DNA from 3 places in the Ramlibacter sp. AN1015 genome. Region 1 is predicted to be linked to each of the others. Evidence: predicted binding sites of a transcription regulator. Region 1 holds the regulator's gene; each other region holds the start of a gene.

The links. The regulator LexA, encoded in region 1, represses DNA repair genes until DNA is damaged. The targets are predictions, from matches to a motif close to ACTGTATNNNNATACAGT.
Region 2: the regulator LexA is predicted to act here: its motif matches at 5,195-5,212, upstream of imuA (translesion DNA synthesis-associated protein ImuA).
Region 3: the regulator LexA is predicted to act here: its motif matches at 4,103-4,120, upstream of recA (recombinase RecA).

What each region holds. Positions count from the first base shown of each region.
Region 1 is NZ_JBBJUM010000016.1:47,200-54,577, forward strand. It holds gene lpxK (tetraacyldisaccharide 4'-kinase) at 1-231, shown strand, start outside; gene WG922_RS19690 (Trm112 family protein) at 212-418, shown strand; gene kdsB (3-deoxy-manno-octulosonate cytidylyltransferase) at 422-1,198, shown strand; gene adk (adenylate kinase) at 1,384-2,040, shown strand; gene WG922_RS19705 (DUF6152 family protein) at 2,214-2,678, opposite strand; gene WG922_RS19710 (hypothetical protein) at 2,702-3,121, opposite strand; gene WG922_RS19715 (asparaginase) at 3,132-4,082, opposite strand; gene lexA (transcriptional repressor LexA) at 4,206-4,880, shown strand; gene WG922_RS19725 (hypothetical protein) at 5,563-5,697, shown strand; gene WG922_RS19730 (DUF1993 domain-containing protein) at 5,813-6,325, opposite strand; gene WG922_RS19735 (D-2-hydroxyacid dehydrogenase family protein) at 6,422-7,378, shown strand, end outside.
Region 2 is NZ_JBBJUM010000003.1:83,137-90,514, reverse strand. It holds gene WG922_RS05700 (acyl-CoA dehydrogenase family protein) at 1-288, shown strand, start outside; gene WG922_RS05695 (RidA family protein) at 285-713, shown strand; gene WG922_RS05690 (acyl-CoA dehydrogenase) at 724-1,902, shown strand; gene WG922_RS05685 (hypothetical protein) at 2,079-4,358, opposite strand; gene WG922_RS05680 (DNA-3-methyladenine glycosylase) at 4,488-5,123, opposite strand; gene imuA (translesion DNA synthesis-associated protein ImuA) at 5,256-5,984, shown strand; gene WG922_RS05670 (DNA polymerase Y family protein) at 5,953-7,378, shown strand, end outside.
Region 3 is NZ_JBBJUM010000005.1:166,611-173,988, reverse strand. It holds gene sucD (succinate--CoA ligase subunit alpha) at 1-53, opposite strand, end outside; gene sucC (ADP-forming succinate--CoA ligase subunit beta) at 64-1,227, opposite strand; gene argC (N-acetyl-gamma-glutamyl-phosphate reductase) at 1,381-2,310, shown strand; gene recX (recombination regulator RecX) at 2,460-2,942, opposite strand; gene recA (recombinase RecA) at 2,951-4,039, opposite strand; gene WG922_RS10120 (MarR family winged helix-turn-helix transcriptional regulator) at 4,184-4,663, shown strand; gene WG922_RS10115 (response regulator transcription factor) at 4,709-5,383, shown strand; gene WG922_RS10110 (sensor histidine kinase) at 5,395-6,843, shown strand; gene WG922_RS10105 (glutathione S-transferase family protein) at 6,931-7,378, opposite strand, start outside.

The sequences.
Region 1 (7,378 bases):
CTGCGGCACCCTGTCGCCCTGCCCGACCATGCGGCATTCGCGCAGCCGCCGCAGCTGCCACCCCACAGGCTGCTGCTGTGCACCGAAAAGGACGCGGTCAAGCTTTGGCGCCACCGCCCCGATGCTTGGGCGGTGCCGCTCGTGGTCCAGATAGAGGCGAGCTTCTGGAGCCGCTTCGATCGGCTGCTGCACCCGAAGCTATCATCGGCCGATGGACTCCAAACTGCTTGAGTTGCTGGTCTGCCCCGTCACCAAGGGCTATCTCGATTACGACCGCGACCATCAGGAGCTGATCTCGCGCAGCGCCCGCCTCGCCTATCCCATCCGCGACGGCATCCCCGTGCTGCTCGAAGACGAAGCCCGCACGTTGAGCGACGAAGAACTCGAGCGTCTCCCGGCGCGCACTCCCCTGGTCTGAGGCATGGTCGCCGGCTTCACGGTTCTCATCCCCGCACGTCTCGCTTCCACCCGGCTGCCCGAGAAGCCGCTGGCCGATCTCGGGGGCCGTCCGATGGTGGTCCGCGTAGCCGAACGGGCGCGGCGATCGGCCGCCGCGCGGGTCGTGGTGGCCGCCGACAGTGACGCGATCGTGCGGGCCTGTGCTGCGCACGGCGTCGAAGCCGTGCTGACGGCCATCGATCACCCGTCGGGCAGCGACCGGCTGGCCCAGGCGTGCGAACTCCTCCACCTCGACGGCGACGACCTCGTCGTCAACGTGCAGGGCGACGAGCCCCTGATCGACCCGGCACTCGTCGATGCGGTGGCGGCACTGCTGCAATGCCATCCGCACGCCAGCATGAGCACCGCTGCGCACCCCGTCGCGACCGTCGAGGACCTGCGCAGCCCGCATGTCGTGAAGGTGGTCACCGATGCCCGCGGCTTCGCGCAGTACTTCAGTCGCGCACCGATTCCGTGGTGGCGCGACGCGTTCGCCAACGGTATCGGAAGCGTGCCGCAACCGGCGCCGCTGCGGCACATCGGCATCTATGGATACCGTGCGAGCTTTCTGCGGGCGTTCCCCAAGCTTGCGCAGGCTCCCACCGAGCTCGCTGAATCGCTCGAACAGCTGCGTGCCCTCTGGCACGGCCATGCCATCGCGGTGCACACCACGCCGCGGGCGCCCGGCGCCGGCGTCGATACGCCCGAAGACCTGCAGCGCGTGCGCGCACTGTTCACCTCGGCACACCGCGTCGGCTAGGCCGGCGACACGGCATTTCCCAGGCCGGCACGAGGGTGCTCGCGCCCGGATCTGGCGAGGTTTGCCAGTGGGACGCGTGCTATCCTCCGGCGCGTTCACGCGCTGCGGGCGCTCCGGCAGCGCCGCGAGGCAGGCCTGGTGAGGCGATCGGCTGCCAGCGGACCCATTCGATTTCGAGGACATCCATGAGACTGATTCTGTTGGGCGCGCCTGGCGCAGGCAAAGGCACTCAGGCCGCGTTCATCTGCCAGAAGTACGGCATCCCCCAAATCTCGACCGGCGACATGCTGCGTGCCGCCGTGAAGGCCGGAACGCCCCTCGGTATCGCAGCGAAGCAGGTCATGGACTCCGGCGCGCTGGTGGGCGACGACATCATCATCGGCCTGGTCAAGGAACGCCTGGCGCAGCCCGATTGCGCGAGCGGCTTCCTGTTCGACGGGTTCCCGCGCACCATTCCCCAGGCCGATGCGCTCAAGCACGCCGGGGTGCAACTCGACTACGTGCTGGAGATCGACGTGCCCTTCGAAGCCATCGTCGAACGCATGAGCGGCCGCCGTTCCCACACCGCCTCGGGCCGCACCTATCACGTGAAGTTCAATCCGCCCAAGATTGCCGGTCTGGACGACGTCACCGGTGAACCGCTGATCCAGCGCGAGGACGACAAGGAGGAGACGGTGCAAAAGCGGCTGGAGGTCTACGCCGCGCAAACCCGCCCGCTGGTCGATTACTACGCCAACTGGGCCACATCCGATCCCCAGAACGCACCGCGGTACCGGGCCATCAGCGGCATCGGCACCGTCGAGGAAATCACTGCGCGCGCATTGGCAGCGTTGAATAGCTGAGCGTCGTCCGCACGCATCGCTCACGTACCGCACCATCGCAGGTCGCCCTGCGGACTCGGGCGCAGACGCGGCCTACGACCGAAGTCAGGCCGTGGCCCACCTCCCGGCCCCGCGCCAGGTTCGCATGACCTCACCGCAGGGGCGCGCCACGCAGGGCGGACGCGCCGCTCGGCTCAGGCGGGCGACGACCGCAGCGCGTACACGCGCCCGTCCACGAACAGGTATTCGGCGCGCAGCACCGGCTCGCCCTGCTCCTGCTGGAAGGTGAACCCCAGCACGCCGACCCGGGTGCCGGGCTTGATCTCTTCGACTTTCCAGGCGCGCATCCGCGTGAGGGGCGCGAGTTCCACCTCCCAGCGGCTGTCCTTGCGGGTCGGGATGACTGCCCGTGACAGCAACGCCTTGCCATCGATAGGGGCGGACTGCGCCGGCAAGCTGCGCGACGCGAGGTCCGCGGGCACGCGCAGGTCCTGCGGCACCTCCAGCACGAGTTCGGCATGGGGGTTCTGCCACTTCACCTGCGCAACACGCCCTTCCAACCAGATCGGGCGGTCCTGGTCGAAGCGGCTCCAGCCATGGTGGGCGAGCGCCACGGCGGGCGCTGCAAGCCCGGCCCAAACGAAACTGCGACGTAGCATCGGAACACTCCTTCTTCAGCGGTTCACACGTAGGCAATCCAGCGGCCGCAAGCAATCACCGCGAGCCAGATCAGAGTAGACACCACCATCAGGGTGCGTGCGAGGCCATCCAGACGCGCCAGCGAGCCTCGGCCATGAAACAGCGCCGCATTGCCCGCTGCCGCCAGCAGCAACAGCATCTTGAGCGTGAACGCGCGATTTCCCAAAAGCTCCGCGGGCTGGCTGGCGAACATCAGCAAGCCCGATGCAGCGGCGATGGTGAAGCCGGTGCCCGCAATGCCCAGGCTGAGGCGTGCCAAGGCCTGCGGCGGCAAGGCGGCACCTCGCCCGAACACCCGTAGCTCGAGCAGGACGAGGTTGCCGAACAGCAAACCGATGCCGACGATATGTACGACCTCCAGTGCCGGATAGGCCCATGGGTGACTCTGCAGGACAGAGAACATCGGCGGCTGCTCAGGCCTCGCCCTGCGCCAGCAGGGCCAGTTGCAGATCGATGCGCGCCTTGACGGGCGAAGGCACTGCCGCGTGCGGCAAGACGTCCCCTTGGTGCGGCAATACCCGCCCCTGCGCGCAGCGGGTCGCACGTACCACCCGCACGCCCGCGTCCTGTGCACGCAGCAAGGCGTCGAGCAGCGCGTGGTGAACGGTACCGTTGCCCGTGCCCGCCACCACCAGCCCCCGTACGCCCTGCGCCACCAGCGCATCCACCGCGCCCGCGCGTGCACCGGCGTGGCTGGTCACGATCTCCACCCACGGCCAGGGCTGCACGCGGGCGAGCCGCTTGCGCAGTGCGTCGTCGGCGCCCTGCCCCCCGTCGGACCAGCCGCTCAAGGGGCGCAGCGCTCCGTCTTCGACGACCGCCACCGGCCCGCGTTCTCCGGAATCGAAGGCGTCGAGCGCATAGGTATGGCGCTTGCGGACGTGCAGCGCCTCATGCACCTTGCCCGCGCACACCACGAGCACTCCGCGGACGCCCGCCGTTCGCGCCGCGGTCACTGCATCCAGCAGGTTCTGCGGACCGTCGGCCATCAGCGCGGTGGCGGGCCGCATCGCGCAGGTGAGGACGACCGGCTTGTCGGGAGCGAGCACCCGCTGGAGCAGGAACGCCGTTTCCTCGAGCGTGTCCGTTCCGTGGGTGACCACCACGCCGCGCACCTGCGGCTTGGAGAGCCAGTGGGCGCATCGATCGATCAGCAAGCTCCAGATTCGCTCGTCGATGTCCTTGCTGTCGATCTGCGCGACCTGCTCCAGCTCCAGCTCCTGCGCATGCAGGCCTGCTATCCCTGCAACGAGGTCATCAATGCCTCGCTGCGCGGCCGCGTAACCGAGATGGTCCTGTACCGATGCGGCCGTCCCCGCGATTGTTCCCCCGGTGCCCAGCACCACGATTTTTTCAACCCGCACTTGCACTTCCCGGACAAACTGGTCAAAAATACAGTTACTGGATGCCGAGACAGTGTGCGACACCGCTCCGATCGCTCCAGGTAACCAGCCAAGACGAGTCAGCAGCCGCAGGAGATCCCGTTCATGTCGGACAGCCCCAAGCTCACGCCCCGCCAGCAACAGATTCTGGACCTGATCCAGGGCGCCATCACCCGCACGGGCGCGCCCCCCACGCGCGCCGAGATTGCGGCCGAACTGGGCTTTCGCTCGGCCAACGCCGCCGAGGAGCACCTGCAGGCCCTCGCGCGCAAAGGCGTCATCGAGCTCGTGAGCGGCACCTCACGCGGCATCCGCCTCAAAGACGACGCGCTGCGCTCCATCCACGAATCCCGCATCCGCCAGTTCACCTTGCCGCTGCAAGGCCTCGCGCAGCTCGCATTGCCGCTCGTGGGCCGCGTCGCTGCCGGCTCCCCCATCCTCGCGCAAGAGCACGTCGATCAAACCTACTACGTCGAGAGCAGCCTCTTCCAGCGCCGCCCCGACTACCTCCTGAAGGTGCGCGGCATGTCCATGCGCGACGCCGGCATCATGGACGGCGACCTTCTCGCCGTGCAGTCCACCAAGGACGCGAAGAACGGCCAGATCATCGTCGCCCGCCTTGGAGACGACGTGACGGTGAAGCGCTTCCGCCGCAACAAGCACCTGATCGAGTTGCACGCCGAGAACCCCGACTACCCGACCATCGTGGTAGAGCCCGGTGAACCCTTCGAAATCGAAGGACTGGCAGTCGGGCTCATACGCAACACCATGCTGATGTAGGGGTACTGCCCCACGGTCCTCCCGCACTCCTGAATCCGGGTGTGCGCAGGGCGGCCCAATCTTTCTGTCTCGACCAGCCCCAGGTGGCGGGCGTATGGCTGTAGTGCCATCACCCTGGGCTGCGTCGCAACTTTGGAATCCTGCCTGTGAACAACCTGTAGCTCAAGGAACCCACATGGCACTCGCTCTTCCTCTCATCGCCACACTGTTCGGCCCGGTACACAGCGCCGTCGAATGGCTCTCCGGCGCACCATCTGCCGGTGCGGATCACGATGGTGCTCGACGTACTGCTCACGGATCGGCCAACGACGGAGCCTGCGACGCGACCTGCGGCTCTGCTCATGGTGGGACGATCACCGGTACCGGTCACGGTACCGACCACCGTGCCGCCCGAGGCACTGCTCACGGCAACGACTCGATTGCTGCTCCAGGTGCGGCGAGAAGCAGCGGCGAACGGACTGTTGAAGGTGTCGGGCAAAGCATTGCTCGCGCCGCGCTTCCGGAGTGCGACCACCTTCCCGCCCGGGATACGGTGCAGCGCGCCTGCCCGGACGCGGCCAGCGGACGCTCTCGTACCGCTGGTCAGGCGCGGTCCGGCCCAGGGGCGGGCGGGCGCAGCCTGCGCCGCTGGAGCGGACCCATTCGCTCCCCACAGGTGCAGGTGCCCCCGAGCAAAGTACGGGTGGTGCGCATCGATGAAGCGCGCAGTGCCCAAGCCGGCAGCAGCGCCATCGGCCGCATCGTCATTTCTGGTCGCCTGGCAGACGTCTGCGCCGAGCTCGACCGGCTCGTAGCGCTCGAAGCTGCTGTGGGCTGATACCCGCTCCAGGAGCGGCGCGTAAAAGCCTGGCACCCCTGTGCCAGCCCGCGGGCGACGGCGGACACGCCGGCGCGCGGGAGCCCCGCGAGTTCGGAGCTCCGGGGCGTCGCGGTCAGCGAGCCCCGCTCAGGTAATCGGCCTTTCCGAGATCGACGCCGTTGTGCCGCAGGATCGCGTAGGCAGTCGTGACGTGGAAGTAGAAATTGGGCAGCACCCAGTGCTTCAGGTAGGCCTCGGCCTTCATCGTTCGGGTGGCGTCGCGCCCCACCGGAAAGGTCACCTCCTTGTCCTCGGTCCCATCGAGCTTGTCGGGCGGCACGCTGGCCAGCCACGACAGGGTCTTGTCGATGCGCGCCTTCAGCTCGTCGAACGTGGTTTCGGTGTCCTCGAACTTGGGCGTCTCCACCCCCGAGATGCGGGAGACGCCCAATCGGGCGGCGTCGCATGCGATGAGCACTTGCCTTGTGAACGGAAGCATGTCCGGTGCCAGCCGATACTGCGTGAGCGCCGCGGGATCGCACTTGCGGGCTTGCGCGAAAGCCTGCGCCTTCTCTAGAAAGTGCTTGAGGTTGCCAAGCATCACCTTGAAGACGGGCAAGCTGGCGGACGACATGGAAATGCTCATGGAACTCCTCGTAGGCAGTGGAAGCCGCGATGCTACAGCGGCTGCGATGCGGTGAGATTCGGCGGACGCAGGGCGACGCGAAGGCACAATCCGGCCATGAACATTGTCATCCTCGACGACTACCAGGATGCGGTGCGCAAGCTGCAATGCGCCGCCAAGCTCGAGCCCTATCCCGCCAAGGTGTACACCAATACCGTCAAGGGCATCGGGCAACTCGCGGTGCGTCTGCGGGACGCCGACGTGATCGTCCTCATCCGCGAACGCACGTACATCAGCCGGCAGCTCGTGGAGAAGCTCCCACGCCTGAAGATGATCGCCCAGACCGGCCGCATCGGTCCCCATGTCGATGTGCAGGCCTGCACCGAGCGCGGCATTGTCGTGGCCGACGGCGGCGGCTCGCCGGTGGCGGCGGCCGAACTCACCTGGGCGCTGGTCATGGCAGCCATGCGTCGCCTGCCGCAGTACATCGGCAACCTGAAGCACGGCGCGTGGCAGCAGTCGGGGATGAAGTCGGGATCGATGCCGGCGAACTTCGGGCTCGGGATGGTGCTGCGGGGCAAGGTGCTGGGCGTCTGGGGCTATGGCCGCATTGGCCAGCTCGTCGCAGGCTATGGCCGCGCCTTCGGCATGCATGTGGCGGTCTGGGGCAGTGAAGCATCGCGGCAACGGGCGCTCGACGACGGCTACGAGGTCGCGCCGAGCCGCGAAGACCTGTTCGCGCACAGCGATGTGCTGAGCGTGCATCTGCGCCTGAGCGAGCAGACCGAGGGGATCGTGCGCCTCGAGGACCTGGGACGCATGAAGCCAACGGCACTGTTCGTGAACACCTCGCGCGCCGAACTGCTCGAGAGCGACGCACTCATCGCCGCCCTCAACCGCGGCCGCCCCGGCATGGCGGCAGTCGATGTGTTCGAAAGCGAGCCGATCCTGCAAGGCCATGCCTTGCTGCGGCTGGAGAACTGTATCTGCACCCCCCACATCGGCTACGTCGAGCAGGAGAGCTACGAGATGTACTTCGGCCAGGCTTTCGACAACGTCATCAACTTCATCGAA
Region 2 (7,378 bases), on a different contig from region 1:
GCCACCACCGTGGACAGCGCGGCACTGCTGGTCTATCGCGCGGCGTGGCAGCGCGACCAGGGCCGCCCGGTCACCCGCGAAGCCGCCATGGCCAAGCTCAGCGCCACCGAAGGCGCGCAGCGCGTCATCGACGCGGCGGTGCAGATGTTCGGCGGCCTGGGCGTCACGCGCGGCCAGATGGTCGAGAGCCTCTACCGCGAAATCCGCGCCCTCCGCATCTACGAGGGCGCCAGCGAGGTGCAGCAGCTGATCATTGCGCGCGAACTGCTCAAGGAGATGAAGTCATGAGTGATGCCAAGCAAGCCCCCGCCGCCAAGCAGGCGATCCTGCCCGAGGGCTGGCCCCGCCCGAAGGGCTATGCCAACGGCGTCGCCGCCAGCGGGCGCCAGATCTATGTGGCCGGCATGATCGGCTGGGACCCCGACGGCGTGTTCCACACCGACGACTTCGGCGGGCAGGCGCGGCAGGCGCTGGCCAATGTCGCCGACGTGCTGCGCAGCGCCGGCGCGACGCCGCACAATATCGTGCGCATGACCTGGTATGTCACCGACAAGCGCGAGTACCTGGCGGCCGGCCGCGAGATCGGCCGGGCGTTTCGCGAGATCATCGGAGACTACGACATCGCCATGACGGCGGTGGAGGTCAAGGCCCTCATCGAGGACCGCGCCAAGGTCGAAATCGAAGTAACGGCCGTCGTGCCGGATCAGGAGTAACAGCATCACCATGGCCACCAAGGCAAGCTTCAACTGGGCCGACCCCCTGCTGCTGGACGCGCAGCTCACCGACGAGGAGCGCGCCGTGCGCGAAGCCGCGCACGCCTACTGCCAGGACAAGCTGGCCCCGCGCGTGTTGGAGGCCTTCCGCAGCGAGACCACCGACCCCGGCATATTCCGCGAGATGGGCGAGCTGGGCCTGCTGGGCCCGACCATCCCCGAGCAGTACGGCGGCGCCGGCCTCAACTACGTGAGCTACGGGCTGATCGCCCGCGAAGTCGAGCGCGTCGATTCGGGCTACCGCTCGATGATGAGCGTGCAGTCCTCGCTGGTGATGGTGCCGATCAACGAGTTCGGCAACGAAGCCACCAAGGAAAAGTACCTGCCCAAGCTCGCGACGGGCGAGTACATCGGCTGCTTCGGCCTGACCGAGCCCAACCACGGTTCGGACCCCGGCAGCATGGTCACCCGCGCGCGCAAGGTCGATGGCGGCTACAAGCTCACCGGCAGCAAGATGTGGATCTCCAACTCGCCTTTCTCCGACGTGTTCGTCGTGTGGGCCAAGGACGATGAAGGCGCCATCCGCGGCTTCGTGCTGGAGAAGGGCTGGAAGGGGCTTTCGGCGCCCAAGATCCACGGCAAGGTGGGCCTGCGCGCCTCGGTCACCGGCGAGATCGTGATGGACGAGGTGTTCTGCCCCGACGAGAACGCCTTCCCCGAAGTGCGCGGCCTCAAGGGTCCGTTCACCTGCCTCAACTCGGCCCGCTACGGCATCGCGTGGGGCGCCCTGGGCGCGGCCGAGGACTGCTGGCACCGCGCCCGCCAATACGTGCTCGATCGCAAGCAGTTCGGCAAGCCGCTCGCCGCCAACCAGCTGGTGCAAAAAAAGCTGGCCGACATGCAGACCGAGATCACGCTGGGGCTGCAAGGCTGCCTGCGCCTGGGGCGCATGAAGGACGAGGGCACGGCCGCCGTGGAGATCACCTCCATCATGAAGCGCAACTCCTGCGGCAAGGCGCTCGACATCGCGCGCCTGGCCCGCGACATGATGGGCGGCAACGGCATCAGCGACGAGTTCGGCGTGGCGCGCCACCTGGTCAACCTCGAGGTGGTGAACACCTATGAGGGCACGCACGACATCCACGCGCTGATCCTCGGGCGCGCGCAGACGGGCATCGCGGCGTTCTGAGCGCCGGCGCCGGCTCTGTCCGGCGCCCTTGCGACGCAGCCGCACGGGAACCGGCTCCGGCAGCCGGCCCCTGAACGCGCTTGCATGTGCCTTGCAAGCGTCGCCTCACCCGAGGGTCTGTCCGCTCCGTGGCAGCAGGCACGGAACACGAGTCCACGCGCCGTGCGAACGCCGCATCACCCCAGGGGCCCGTCCGCCGCGCCGCTTCGGTGAGGCGGCGCTTCGCTCGACGCTTCGCCATTCTTCGACCCTTCGGGGCCGCAGGCCGGTGGCTGCACTTCCCACGCTCGCGCGTGTGCCTGCGCCTGCCTGATGGCCTCCATCTCGGCGGCATGGGCGCTGATCTGCGGGCGCAGTTCGGCCAGCGACCGTCCGCGCGCGCCGACGATCGCCGCCCGCTTCTGCGCGCCTGCAGCCGGTTTCGCCTCGCCGTGTCCCGGGCCGGTCTTCGCGTCGGCCCGCGCCGGCGCCTGGGAGCTGCGCGAATCGCGGGGCGCGTGCAGGACGACGATCCGCTCGCTGGCCTCGATGACGTCGTCCAGCAGCTTCTGCCACGCCTGGCTGGCCGACCGCAAGGTCTCGCTCGCCGTGAGGCGCTGCAGCTGCGCCTGCAGCGTCGGGATGTGCGGCCGCAGCAGCAGGCATGCCTCTGTCGAGCGGGCGCGGTCCATGGCGGCTGCGATCACGGGCGAGAGCCCGGCGCGCAATTTCGCAGCGAGCAGCTCCAGTGCGGCAAGCGCCTGCGCGGCGGGCTGGTCCGCCGTGAGCGCCTCGTGCGCACTGGCCAGCCACGCGCCGGAGACCTCGTGACCACACAGCAGAGCGACGTCCGCGATCGTCTCCGCGAGTTTCCTGGGAGGCAGTCCTGCCTGTTGCAGCCGCTGCGGCAGGTCGTCCGGCAGGGTCGCTCCGGCCGCCAGCCGCGCCGCATGGGCGGCGGCCAGGCAGCTGGCTACGGGAGCAGCCATTTCAGGCTGCAGCCGGAGGTGGGCTGCAGGCCCTCGCGCGGCCATCCAGTCGAGTGTCCCTGTGTCCTTGACGAGGCGCGCGAGGTCACGCCCGTTCTCTACGACCAACTGCAGGCACCAGCGCAGCTGCTCGCGTCCGTACGACACGGCAGTGTCCGCGACGGCGTCACCAGCCCCGCCATGCCACTCGCGCAGAACGCGCGAACCTCGCGTCGGCTCGCCACCCGCGACGTCGCCTCTGCGAGGTACGGCCGATGCGAGCGCGATCCCCAGGTGCGGGCGCCGCGTCTGCAGCCCCTTGGGCAGATTCAGCCGCAGCAGGAACTGATAGAGGAAATCGATGGCGTCGTCGCTGTCGGCGGCCGCGCTCAGCCCCCGCATGACGGCGATGCTCCAGGCCTGCGGATTGGAGGCGTGCAGCAGTTGCTCCAGCAGCTGCATGGTGCGGGGACCACCTTCGGCCAGCACCGCCCGGCCGATGGCACCGGCGAGTGAGGCGAGGGGCTGCGCCGGCCACCAGGCGCAGCAGACCGCGAATTCGGCGATCAGGTTGCCGGGCGCCATGTGGCAGGCCCCCCGGACGTCCTGCATCGCGCTGCGTTCCAGCCAGCTGCGCAGCACCAGCGTGAGGGCCGCTGCCTTCCAGCCGGGTTCGTGCGTCCACGCGGGCAGGGACAGGAAACGCTCGCAGAACCACCGGTTCGGCGCACCTGCCTCGAGCTGTGCACTCTGGCTGAGCGCTTTCACCAAGGCCGGGGTCAGCTCCGGCGCGGCGCGCTCGCAGATCACTCCGAGGATCTGGTCCAGGCGTGAAGCGGTGAGGCGCGGTCCCCCGAGCCACCGCATCACCAGTCCCGCTGTCGCGTGGATGCGTTCACGGAACTCGTCCGCTCCGAGGGTCGGCGGGCAGGTCTGCGTGGCCAGCTCCGCCAGCAGAGCCACACCCCGGGCGAAACGCTTCTCATCGACCGCGCCTGGCGGACCCACCCGCTGGGCAATGTGCCGGCGGAACGCTGCCGTGAAAGCAGCGTCCGGCAGGCCGAACAGTTCGGCGCAGCTCTTGTTCGCGCCTGCCTTGAACGATGCGAAGGAGGCGAAGGAGGCGAAGGATGTGGCGACCGTGGCAGCGAAGGAGCCGGGGAGGCTCGATATGCGTGGCGGGCGCACGCTCTCGGCCTTGCGATCGCGCAGTGCCGGGCGCAGGTCCGGTTGCAGGGTCCGCTCGAGAGCCGGAAGCGTCGCGTCGCGCATCTGCTGCGTCAGGAGCAGGTCGGCCCGAGGTGTGGCGCCGCAGCGGTAGCGGCCGTACGTATAGAGCGCTGTATCGATCCGCAATTGCTGGAGCGAGGCGCGGGAGCGGGGAGCTGTCTTGGCGTCGTCGATGGCCTGCGCCTTGGGGTCCGCGGCGACGGCCGACGCGTGGGGCGAGGGGGCCGAAGAAGAGGGCGGGGTGCCGGGCCGGCTGGACAGGCGGTTGGACGGGTGCATGCGATTTCTCTCTCCTGTGAGGCTCGGGGCCGGTGTGGAATCGGATCCAGAGAGGAAATGTAGCCTTTGGTGTTCACGCCTCCCCTTGTGCGGACCTCGCGCGCTCCACGGCTGGCCGCGACGAGAGGCTCAGAACGCCTTCGCCGCCCTGGCCGGCAGCTGCATCGCCCGGCTCAGGAACTTCGAGCCCGCCCAGCCGAAGCGCCAGGGCACGTCCACGGCCTTGGAGATCCCGATGCGCGGCCCCGTGGCCACGGGCACGTCCGGCGGCCCCCATGACAGTGCGAATGGCGGCTCGTCCAGGCGCCAGCCGTTCATGCCGTGCGTGATGCCCAGTGCCTGGCCGACCCGCCCCGGGCCCGAGCACAGCAATCGGGGGTCCTCCAGCCCGCGCCGCTCGCGCATGCGCTCCAGCCCCTGCGTCGGCTCGATGGCGCGGATCAGCACCCCCGCGCCATGGCCCTGTTCCCGGCAGACGAAGTTCAGGCACCAGTGGATGCCGTAGGAGCGGTAGACGTAGGCGCGGGCCGGCGGGCCGAACATGGCGGCGTTGCGCGGGCTGGGGCCGGTGAACGTGTGCGAGGCCGGGTCGCCCTGGTCGTAGGCCTCGGTCTCCACGATCACCCCGCCCACGCCGTCCACCAGGAAGGTCGCGCCGATGAGCCGGCGGGCGATCTCCCAGGCGTCTGCGGCGAAATCCTCAGGCTGGATCGGGCGGGGCGGGGAAGACAGCAGGGACGACAGCGGGGACGACGGTTGAGGCATGTGAAAAAGGCGGACAAGTCGCAAGCTTGAGCGCAGGGCAGGGTCAAACCGGCTTTCCTGGATGGCGAATAACTGTATAAACAGACAGTTGTTTTCGTCTTCCCGGCTTTGCCGCTGCACCCCGTGTCCGCCATTCTGTCTCCATCGTCCCCTTCCGATTTCGAGTTGCCCGAGCACGTCTGGCGGGTCGATCAGCTGGCTGCGCGCGAGGAGCAGACCCTGTCCACCGGCCTGCCTGCGCTCGACGCCGTGCTGCCCGGCGGCGGCTGGCCGGTGGGGCAGCTGGTGGAGCTGCTGCAGGCGCGGCCGCAGCAGCACGTGTGGCGCTTGCTGGTGCCGGCGCTGGCCCGTGCGGTGCAGGGGCAGGGCGGGCCGGTGGTGCTGGTGGCGCCGCCGCACCCGGTGTTCGCGCCCAGCCTGCAGGCGCAGGGGCTGCCTGCGCAGCGCCTGCTGTGGGTGCGGGCCGACAAGCCCGCGGCCCGGCTCTGGGCCAGCGAGCAGGCCCTGCGCTGCGCCGAGGCGGCGGCCGTGCTGGCCTGGCTGCCGCAGGCGCAGGCGTCCGATCTGCGCCGGCTGCACCTGGCCGCCCAGCAGCACCGGCGCCTGCTGTTCGTCCTGCGTCCCGAGGCCGCGCGCCAGCAGAACTCGCCGGCGCGGCTGCGCCTGCTGCTGGAATCGGGCGAGGCGCTCAAGGTGCACGTGCTCAAGCGGCGCGGCCCGCCCCTGGTCTCGCCCGTGCTGCTGCCGCCTCTGCACGCGCTGCTCGCCGCCTTGCTGCAGGCGCGGCGGGCCCCCGATCCGCAGCCGGCCCCCCCACGCAAGGAGCTCCATGCACTGGATCGCGCTGCAAGTGCCGCATGAAGACGTGGCGGCCTGGGGCTGGCACTGCCTGCGGTTCACGCCGCGGGTCACCCGGCTCGAAGAAGCCTGGCTGCTGGAAGTCTCGGCCAGCGAGCGCCTGTTCGGCGGGCGCGAGGCACTGCTGCACCAGCTGCTGTCGCCCGAAGCCCTGCCCGAGGGGCTGGTCCAGCCCGCACAGCCGGGAGAGCCCGGGCGGCCTGCGCGGCTCGCGTCGCCTGCGTCGCCTGCGGCGGCTGCGGCGCCTGCGGCGACTGCGGCGGATGTATCCGCGTCATCCGCAGCTGCATCCGCGTCTGCCTCCGTACCAACCGCACCTGCGTTCCATGTGCCTGTATCGGCATCTCTTGAGCAGCCCCCGGCCCTGTACGCCGTTCCCTGGTCCGAGGGCCCCAGTTGCCTCGTGGCCCTGGCCCTGTTGCGGCTGAAGGTGGCGGGCGCCGCGCCGCCGCCGCGGGTGCCGCACGACCTGCCCCTGCCCCTGCTGTCGGCGGCCGCGCCGCACGCGCCGCTGCTCGAGCGCACCGGCTGCCGCAGCTGGGGGGCGCTGCGCGCCTTGCCGCGCGGCCCGGTGGCGCGGCGTTTCGGTGCGGCCCTGCTGGAGGCGCTGGACGTCGCCTGGGGTGAGCGGCCTGCCCGCCACGCCTGGCTGCAGCTGCCCGAGGTGTTCGACCTGCGGCTCGAGCTGCCCGCGCTGGCCAGCAGCGCGCCCGAGCTGATGTGGACCGCCCAGCGCCTGCTGGCCCAGCTGCAGCTGTGGCTGCGGGCGCGCCACCGGGGCGTGCTGGGGCTGGAGCTGGAGTGGACGCTGGACCTCAAGCGCCTGGACGGCGTCGCGCTGCCGCCGCACGAGCGGCTGGTGGTGCGCACGGCCGAGGCGGCGCAGGAGATGGCGCACCTGCGCCGCCTGGTCGGCGAGCAGCTGGCCCGCGCCCGGCTGGCCGCACCCGCCAACCACCTGCGCCTGCGCACCCTGGAGACCGCGCCCTGGTCAGACGCCAGCCGCAGCTTCCTGCCCGAGGACAACGTCACCGGCGAGCGCCTGCACCAGCTGGTGGAGCGGCTGTCGGCCCGCCTGGGCGAAGACCGGGTGCTGGTGCCGCTGCCGCGGGCCGACTGGCGGCCCGAGCGCATGCAGTGCTGGGAGCCCGCGGTGCGGCACCTGCCCGCGTTGCTGGCACCGGGCAAGGCGGCCGGCCGGGCGCGCGTGGCCTCCCGGCTGCGGGTGGGCGAGGCGCGCGGCGGGGAGCGCACCGCCGGGAAGGCAGGGCTTCCTGCGTCGCTCCCGGGCTCCGGCTCGCCTGCGCAGGACGGCGCGAAGGATGAAACGGCTTGCCCGCGCAGCCTCTATCCGCCCTGGCTGCTGCCGCAGCCGCTGCGGCTCGAAGTGCGCGGCG
Region 3 (7,378 bases), on a different contig from region 1:
CCCGTGATGCCCTGGGTGATGACCTTGGTGTCTTTGTTGATGTAGATCGACATGGGAATTCCTTCAAGCCTTGACGGCGGCCACGACCTTCTGGGCCGCTTCGGCCATGGTGTCCGCGCTGATGATGGGCAGGCCCGATTCGGCCAGCATCTTCTTGCCGAGCTCCTCGTTGGTGCCCTTCATCCGCACCACCAGCGGCACGTTCAGGTTGACGGCCTTGCAGGCGGTGATGACGCCCGTGGCGATGGTGTCGCAGCGCATGATGCCGCCGAAGATGTTGACCAGGATGGCCTTGACCTTCGGGTTCTTCAGCATGATCTTGAAGGCTTCCGTCACCTTTTCGGGCGTGGCGCCGCCGCCGACGTCGAGGAAGTTCGCGGGCTCGGCGCCGAACAGCTTGATGGTGTCCATGGTGGCCATCGCAAGGCCCGCGCCGTTCACGAGACAGCCGATGTTGCCGTCCAGGCTGATGTAGGCGAGGTCGAACTTGCTGGCCTCGATCTCGGCGGCGTCTTCTTCGTCGAGATCGCGCAGGGCCACGATGTCGGGGTGGCGGAACAGCGCGTTGGAATCGAAGTTGAACTTGGCGTCGAGCGCGATGATGTTGCCCTTGCCGTCGCGGTTCAGGGGGTTGATCTCCACCAGCGAGGCGTCGGTCTCCATGTAGCAGCGATACAGCTTCTTGAAGACATCGACGGCCTGCGCGGTGGAATCGGCCGGCATGCCGATGCCGCTGGCGATCTCGCGGGCCTGCTCGTCGGTGAGGCCCTTCAGCGGATCGGCGAAGACCGTGATGATCTTCTCGGGCGTGGCATGCGCCACTTCCTCGATGTCCATGCCGCCTTCGCTGGAGGCGATGAAGGCGATCTTCTGCGTGGCCCGGTCGGTGACCACCGAGACGTAGTATTCCTGCTGGATGTCGGCGCCGTCCTCGATGTAGAGCCTGCGCACCTTCTGGCCCTCGGGGCCGGTCTGGTGGGTCTTGAGCTGCATGCCCAGGATTTCGCCGGCCAGCCGCTTCACGTCGTCGATGGACTTGGCCACCTTCACGCCACCGCCCTTGCCACGCCCGCCGGCATGGATCTGCGCCTTGACGACCCACACCGGACCGCCGAGTTTCTGCGCGGCCTCTACCGCTTCCTGCACCGTGAACGCCGGGATGCCGCGCGGCACGGGCACGCCGAAGCTGCGCAAGATCTCCTTGCCTTGGTACTCGTGAATCTTCATGAGGAACTCTCTCGGGAAACTTGGGGAGTGCCCGGCGCATGAGGCAGGCCGGGATGCGGGTGCCGAAGCAGCAGCCGCCGACTGTATCATGGTGCGATGCGACAAATGCCCGCTGCCGAGGGCCTCGGCCGGGCTCTCACGCCAGGATGCAGCATGCCCAAAGCGCACAAGGTTTTCATTGACGGCGAGGCCGGCACCACCGGTCTGCAGATCCGCGAGCGGCTCGAGCAGATGCCCGCCGTGGAGCTGGTAAGCATCGCCCCCGCGCTGCGCAAGGACCTGTCGGCCAAGCGCGATCTCATGGCCGCAGTGGACCTGGTGATCCTGTGCCTGCACGACGACGCAGCGCGCGAATCGGCCGCCATGGTCGATGCGATCGAGCGGGCCCGGGGCACCGGTCCCCGGATCATCGACGCATCGACCGCGCACCGCACGGCAGAGGGCTGGGTGTACGGATTTCCCGAGCTCGCGCCCGGCCAGCGCGATGCAGTGGCGGCGGCCCGGCGCGTGAGCAATCCGGGCTGCTACGCCACCGGTGCCATTGCCCTGGTGCGACCGCTGATCGATGCCGGCTTGATCCCCCCCGACTGGCCGCTGCACCTGCCCTCGGTCAGCGGTTATTCCGGCGGCGGGCGCTCCATGATCGAGGACTACGAAGCCGGCCGGGCGCCTGCTTTTGAGCTCTACGCCCTTGGACTGAAGCACAAGCACCTGCCGGAAATCATGCGCTACACCGGCCTTACCCGCCGGCCGATCTTCATTCCTTCGGTGGGCAATTTCCGCCAGGGCATGCTGGTGCAGTTGCCCCTGCACCTGGACCTGCTGCCCGGCAAGCCGTCGGCCCAGGACCTGCACGAGGCGCTGGCACGCCACTATGCAGGCAGCGAGTGGGTGTCGGTCCAGGCTGCCACCGAGTCGGGCAAGCTTGATCCGATGGCACTGAACGACAGCAACCGCATGGTCCTGCGCGTGTTCCACAACATGGATCACCAGCACGCGGTGCTAGTAGCGCAGCTGGACAACCTGGGCAAGGGCGCCAGCGGCGCGGCCGTGCAGAACCTGAAGCTGATGCTGGGTCTCTGAGAACGGGCGGGGGTTCGAAGCAAGCTGCGTAGCGCAGCATCGCGCGAGTTGGGTGGCTTCGTGGCTTCGTGGCTTCGTGGCTTCGTGCGGCGCGCGCTTCGAGGCTTCGTGGGGTTCGCACCCGGTCACGTTCCGTGGGCCTGCGCCCCCTACGCCAGCCCCTCCTCGCCCTCATCGAAGTCGTCCTCCGAAGCGCCGCCGGCCAGCACCTGCCTTATCACCTCGCCCGCGAAGCCGCGCGCAGCCAGAAAGCGCGCATGGCGGGCGCGCTGCGCCGCGTCCTGCGGCGGTGCACCGAACCTGCGCTGCCACACGGCACGTGCACGCGCGAGCTCGGTCGCGCGCAGCTGATGCACCGCATGCGCCACCAGCTCGCTGTCCAGGCCCTTGGCCTGCAGCTCCTGCCGGATCCGTGCCGCGCCCAGCCGGCCCGCCCGTCGGTGCACCACCGATTCGGCGACCCGCGTCTCGTTGATGAAACCCTTCGCCTGCAAATCGTCCAGCACCTCGCGCAGCTCGCCGGGTTCGGTTTCGCGCGCGGCCAGCTTGCGTTCGAGTTCGAGGCGGGAATGCTCGCGCATCGAGAGCAGGCGCAGGGCCCGCCCTTTCAGCGACAGCGGCGCCTGCACCATGGCACCTCTCAGTCGGCGCTGCCTGCACCCTCGGCAGGCGGCAGCAGCGGGATGCCCAGGGATTCGCGAACCTTGTTCTCGATTTCGTAGGCGAGCTCGGGGTTCTCGCGCAGGAACTCGCGCGCGTTGTCCCTGCCCTGGCCGATCTTCTCGCCCTGGTACGCATACCAGGCGCCCGACTTCTCGAGGATGCGGGCGGTCACGCCCATGTCGATGATTTCGCCCTCGCGGCTGATGCCTTCGCCGAACAGGATGTCAAACTCGGCCGTCTTGAACGGGGGAGACACCTTGTTCTTGACCACCTTGACCTTGGTTTCGTTGCCGATGGCCTCTTCGCCCTTCTTGATGGTGCCGGTGCGACGGATGTCCAGGCGCACGGAGGCGTAGAACTTCAGCGCGTTGCCGCCGGTGGTGGTCTCGGGGCTGCCGAACATCACGCCGATCTTCATGCGGATCTGGTTGATGAAGATGACCATGCAGTTGGTCTTCTTGATGGTGGCGGTGAGCTTGCGCAGTGCCTGGCTCATCAGCCGGGCCTGCAGGCCGGGCAGCGAGTCGCCCATCTCGCCTTCGATCTCGGCCTTGGGCACCAGGGCGGCCACGGAGTCGATCACGATCAGGTCCACGGCACCCGAGCGCACCAGGCTATCGACGATTTCAAGCGCCTGCTCGCCGGTGTCGGGCTGGCTGATCAGCAGGCTGGGCAGGTTCACCCCGAGCTTGTTGGCGTACTGCACGTCCAGCGCGTGCTCGGCGTCCACGAAGGCGCAGGTGCCGCCCTGGCGCTGCATCTCGGCGATGACCTGCAGGGTCAGCGTGGTCTTGCCGGACGATTCGGGCCCGTAGATCTCGACCACGCGTCCGCGCGGCAGGCCCCCGACGCCCAGCGCGATGTCCAGACCGAGCGATCCGGTGGAGACGACCTGGATGTCCTCGATCTTCTCGCCTTCGCCGAGCCGCATGATGGTGCCCTTGCCGAACTGCTTCTCGATCTGGGCCAGCGCAGCTTGCAGAGCCTTGGACTTCTCGGTGTCTGCGGGATTGGCGGCGTTGGCGTTGGCCGGCGCGATCTTGCTGCCCTTGACTTGTGCATCCATGGGGAAATTCTCCTTGTGAATCAAATGCTTGCGGTGGCGGCATCCGATGCCCGCCGGATGCGCGCTGGATGCTTGACCAGTACTGTAAAGGCCTGTGAAAGCAGAACTTCCAGTTTTTTGGTCAGTTTGCCTTACGATTTGGAGATGCACGACACCCCCGACGACGGCTGGCGCCGGTCCCATCTCGGACGGCTCCTGGGGCATGCCAGCCGGCGCTTCGACGACCGGGTGCTGCACCTGATGGCGCATGACGCCGACGCGCCGCTTGCGCTCTCACGGCTGGCGGCCCGTGGACAGATCGGCGCAGCCCACATCCACATCACGCGGCACCTGGCGCTGCAGGGTTCCCGCCTCACCGAACTCGCCGCGGTGGCCGGCATGACCAAGCAGGCCATGGGCGATCTCGTCACCCAGTGCGAAGCCTGGGGGCTGGTGCTGCGCGAGCCCGACCCGGCCGATGCGCGGGCGCGCCTGGTGCGTTTCACCCCCGATGGTCTCGCCTGGCTGCAGGCTTTCCGCGCCGCGGTCGATCAGGCCGAAGCCGAGTTCCGCGCCGAGGTCGGCGAAGCGGTGGCGACGGTGGTCACCATGGGCCTGGAGGCCTGGGCTGGCCCGGCCGCCTAGAATTTCCCTGCAGCCACGCGCCAGACGCGGCTCTTGGAGACAAGCATGCGCATTCTCATCGCGGAAGACGACCAGGTGCTCGCCGATGCCCTGCTGCGCAGCCTGCGGGCCGCGGGAGCGGCTGCAGACCAGATCTCCAGCGGCAGCGAAGCCGACGCGGCGCTCCTGACCAACAACGAGTTCGATCTCCTGATCCTCGACCTCGACTTGCCGCGGCTGCATGGCCTGGAAGTGCTGCGGCGCCTGCGGGCGCGTGGCTCGACGATCCCGGTCCTGATCCTCACCGCGGCCGACAGCGTCGAAGAGCGCGTGAAGGGGCTGGACCTCGGCGCCGACGACTACATGGCCAAGCCCTTTTCGCTTCAGGAGCTCGAAGCGCGCGTGCGCGCCCTCACGCGGCGCGGCATGGGCGGCACCAGCAGCACCATCCGCCACGGGCCGCTGGTGTACGACCAGACCGGCCGGGTGGCCACCATCGAAGGCCGCACGCTCGAGCTGTCGGCGCGCGAGCTGGGGCTGCTCGAAGTGCTGCTGCAGCGCGCCGGCCGCCTGGTCAGCAAGGACCAACTGGTCGAGCGGCTGTGCGAATGGGGCGAGGAGGTGAGCAACAACGCCATCGAGGTGTATATCCACCGCCTGCGCAAGAAGATCGAGAAGGGTCCGATCCGCATCGCCACGGTGCGCGGCCTCGGCTACTGCCTCGAAAAGATCCCCGGCTGAACGCCATGGCGGTGCGCCTCTTCCAGCGCGAGCAGCGGTCGCTGTTCGGCGAGATCCTCGACTGGATGCTCACGCCGCTGCTGCTGCTGTGGCCGATCAGCCTGGCCCTGACCTGGGTGGTCGCCCAGAGCATCGCGGGCAAGCCCTTCGATCGAGCTCTGGAACACAGCGTGCAGGTGCTCGCGCAGCGGGTGCGCACCCACGACCGGCAATCGACCACGCCTCTGGCTACCGCAGGCGACGTCCTGCTGCGCACGGACGACAGCGACCAGGTCTGGCACCAGGTGCTCGGTCCGGGCCGCACGCTCCTGAGCGGAGACCGCGACCTGCCTGCCCCGCAGCGCGAGCAGCCGGCCGTGTTCGGCGAGGTGCTGCTGCGCGACGACCACATGCGCGATGAGTCGGTGCGCGTGGCCTACACCTGGCTGCTGCTGCAAAGCGGGGAGTCCGTTCTGGTGCAGGTCGCAGAAACGCGCGGCAAGCGCTCGGTGCTGGCCACCGAGATCATCAAGGGCGTCATGCTGCCGCAGTTCATCATCCTGCCGCTGGCCGTGCTGCTGGTCTGGCTGGCGCTGGTGCGGGGCATCAAGCCGCTGTCGCAGCTCGAGGAGCGCATCCGCGCCCGCAGTCCTGACGACCTGTCGCCGCTGGACGAGAAGGCGGTGCCGCAGGAGGTGGCACCCCTGGTGTCCTCGGTCAACGACCTGCTGACGCGCCTGAAGGACTCCATCGCCACCCAGAAGCGCTTTCTGGCGGGCGCCGCCCACCAGCTCAAGACGCCCTTGGCGGGGCTGCGCATGCAGGCCGACCTGGCGCAGCGCGAGGACACCAACGCCGAGGCCCTGAAGCAGTCCCTCAAGCAGATCGGCCGCGCCAGCATGCGGGCCACCCACACGGTCAACCAGCTGCTGGCGCTGGCGCGCGCGGAAGCGAGCGGCCAGTCGATGGCCGTGCAAACCTGCGACCTGGCCGAGCTCACGCGCAACGCGGTGCAGGAGTGCCTGCCCCGTGCGCTGGAGCGGCGCATCGATCTCGGCTACGACGGGCCAGGTCCGGGCGCAACCGGCGTGCGGCTGCAGGGGAACCCGACCCTGATCAAGGAAATCATCGCCAACCTGCTGGACAACGCCCTCAACTACACGCCGTCGAGCGCAGCCCAACCCGGGGTGATCACCGCGCGGGTGGTCCCCTACCCTGCGGCCGGGATGGTGCTGCTGCAGGTCGAGGACAGCGGCCCCGGCATTGCCGAGGCCGATCGGGAGCTGGTGTTCCAGCCGTTCTACCGCGTGCTCGGCTCCAATGTCGATGGCTCGGGCCTGGGCCTGTCCATCGTGCGCGAGATCGCGCGCCAGCACGGCGCCGAGATCCGCATCGATGAAGCGCGTCCGGGCGCCTCACCACCGGGCACGCGCATCAGCGTGCGCTTCCCTTTGCGAGAAGCCGCTCTGCTGCCCGCCTGAGCGCCGCCGAAGACCACAGCCAAAGACGGGCTTCGGCGCGAGGCAGGTGGCGACCGCCCGCCACGCCGAGCTGCGCGTCGGCCCGCCTCAGGCCGCCGCGCGGTACAGGTTCAGCTGGAGCCGCTCGCGCTCGATCACGCGCGCCACCGCCGGCAGCTGCGCGAGCTTCTGTGCCTGTGCCCAGAGCGTCGGCAGGCTGGTCGGATCGATGCCGGCGATGCCGCCCCAGCGCAGCACCGTGAGGGCATAGGCGTCGAGCGGCCCGACGCGCTCGCCTGCCAGCCACGGTTGCCCCTGCACGACCGCGGTCGAAGCGAAAGCCTCCAGCTCCTGCAGCAGCGTGCGATAGCTTGCGACCGCGAACTGCTTCACGGCCGCCTGCGCCTGCGGGTCCGAGGTGAACTTCTCGGGCATGAAGACATGCGTGAAGGTCGGGTGAACGGTGTTGTTCACCCACGCGAGCCGCTCCATCACCCGCGCGCGGGCCAGGGCGTCGGTCGGCAGGAAGCCTTGCTCGGGAAAGCGGTCGTGCAGG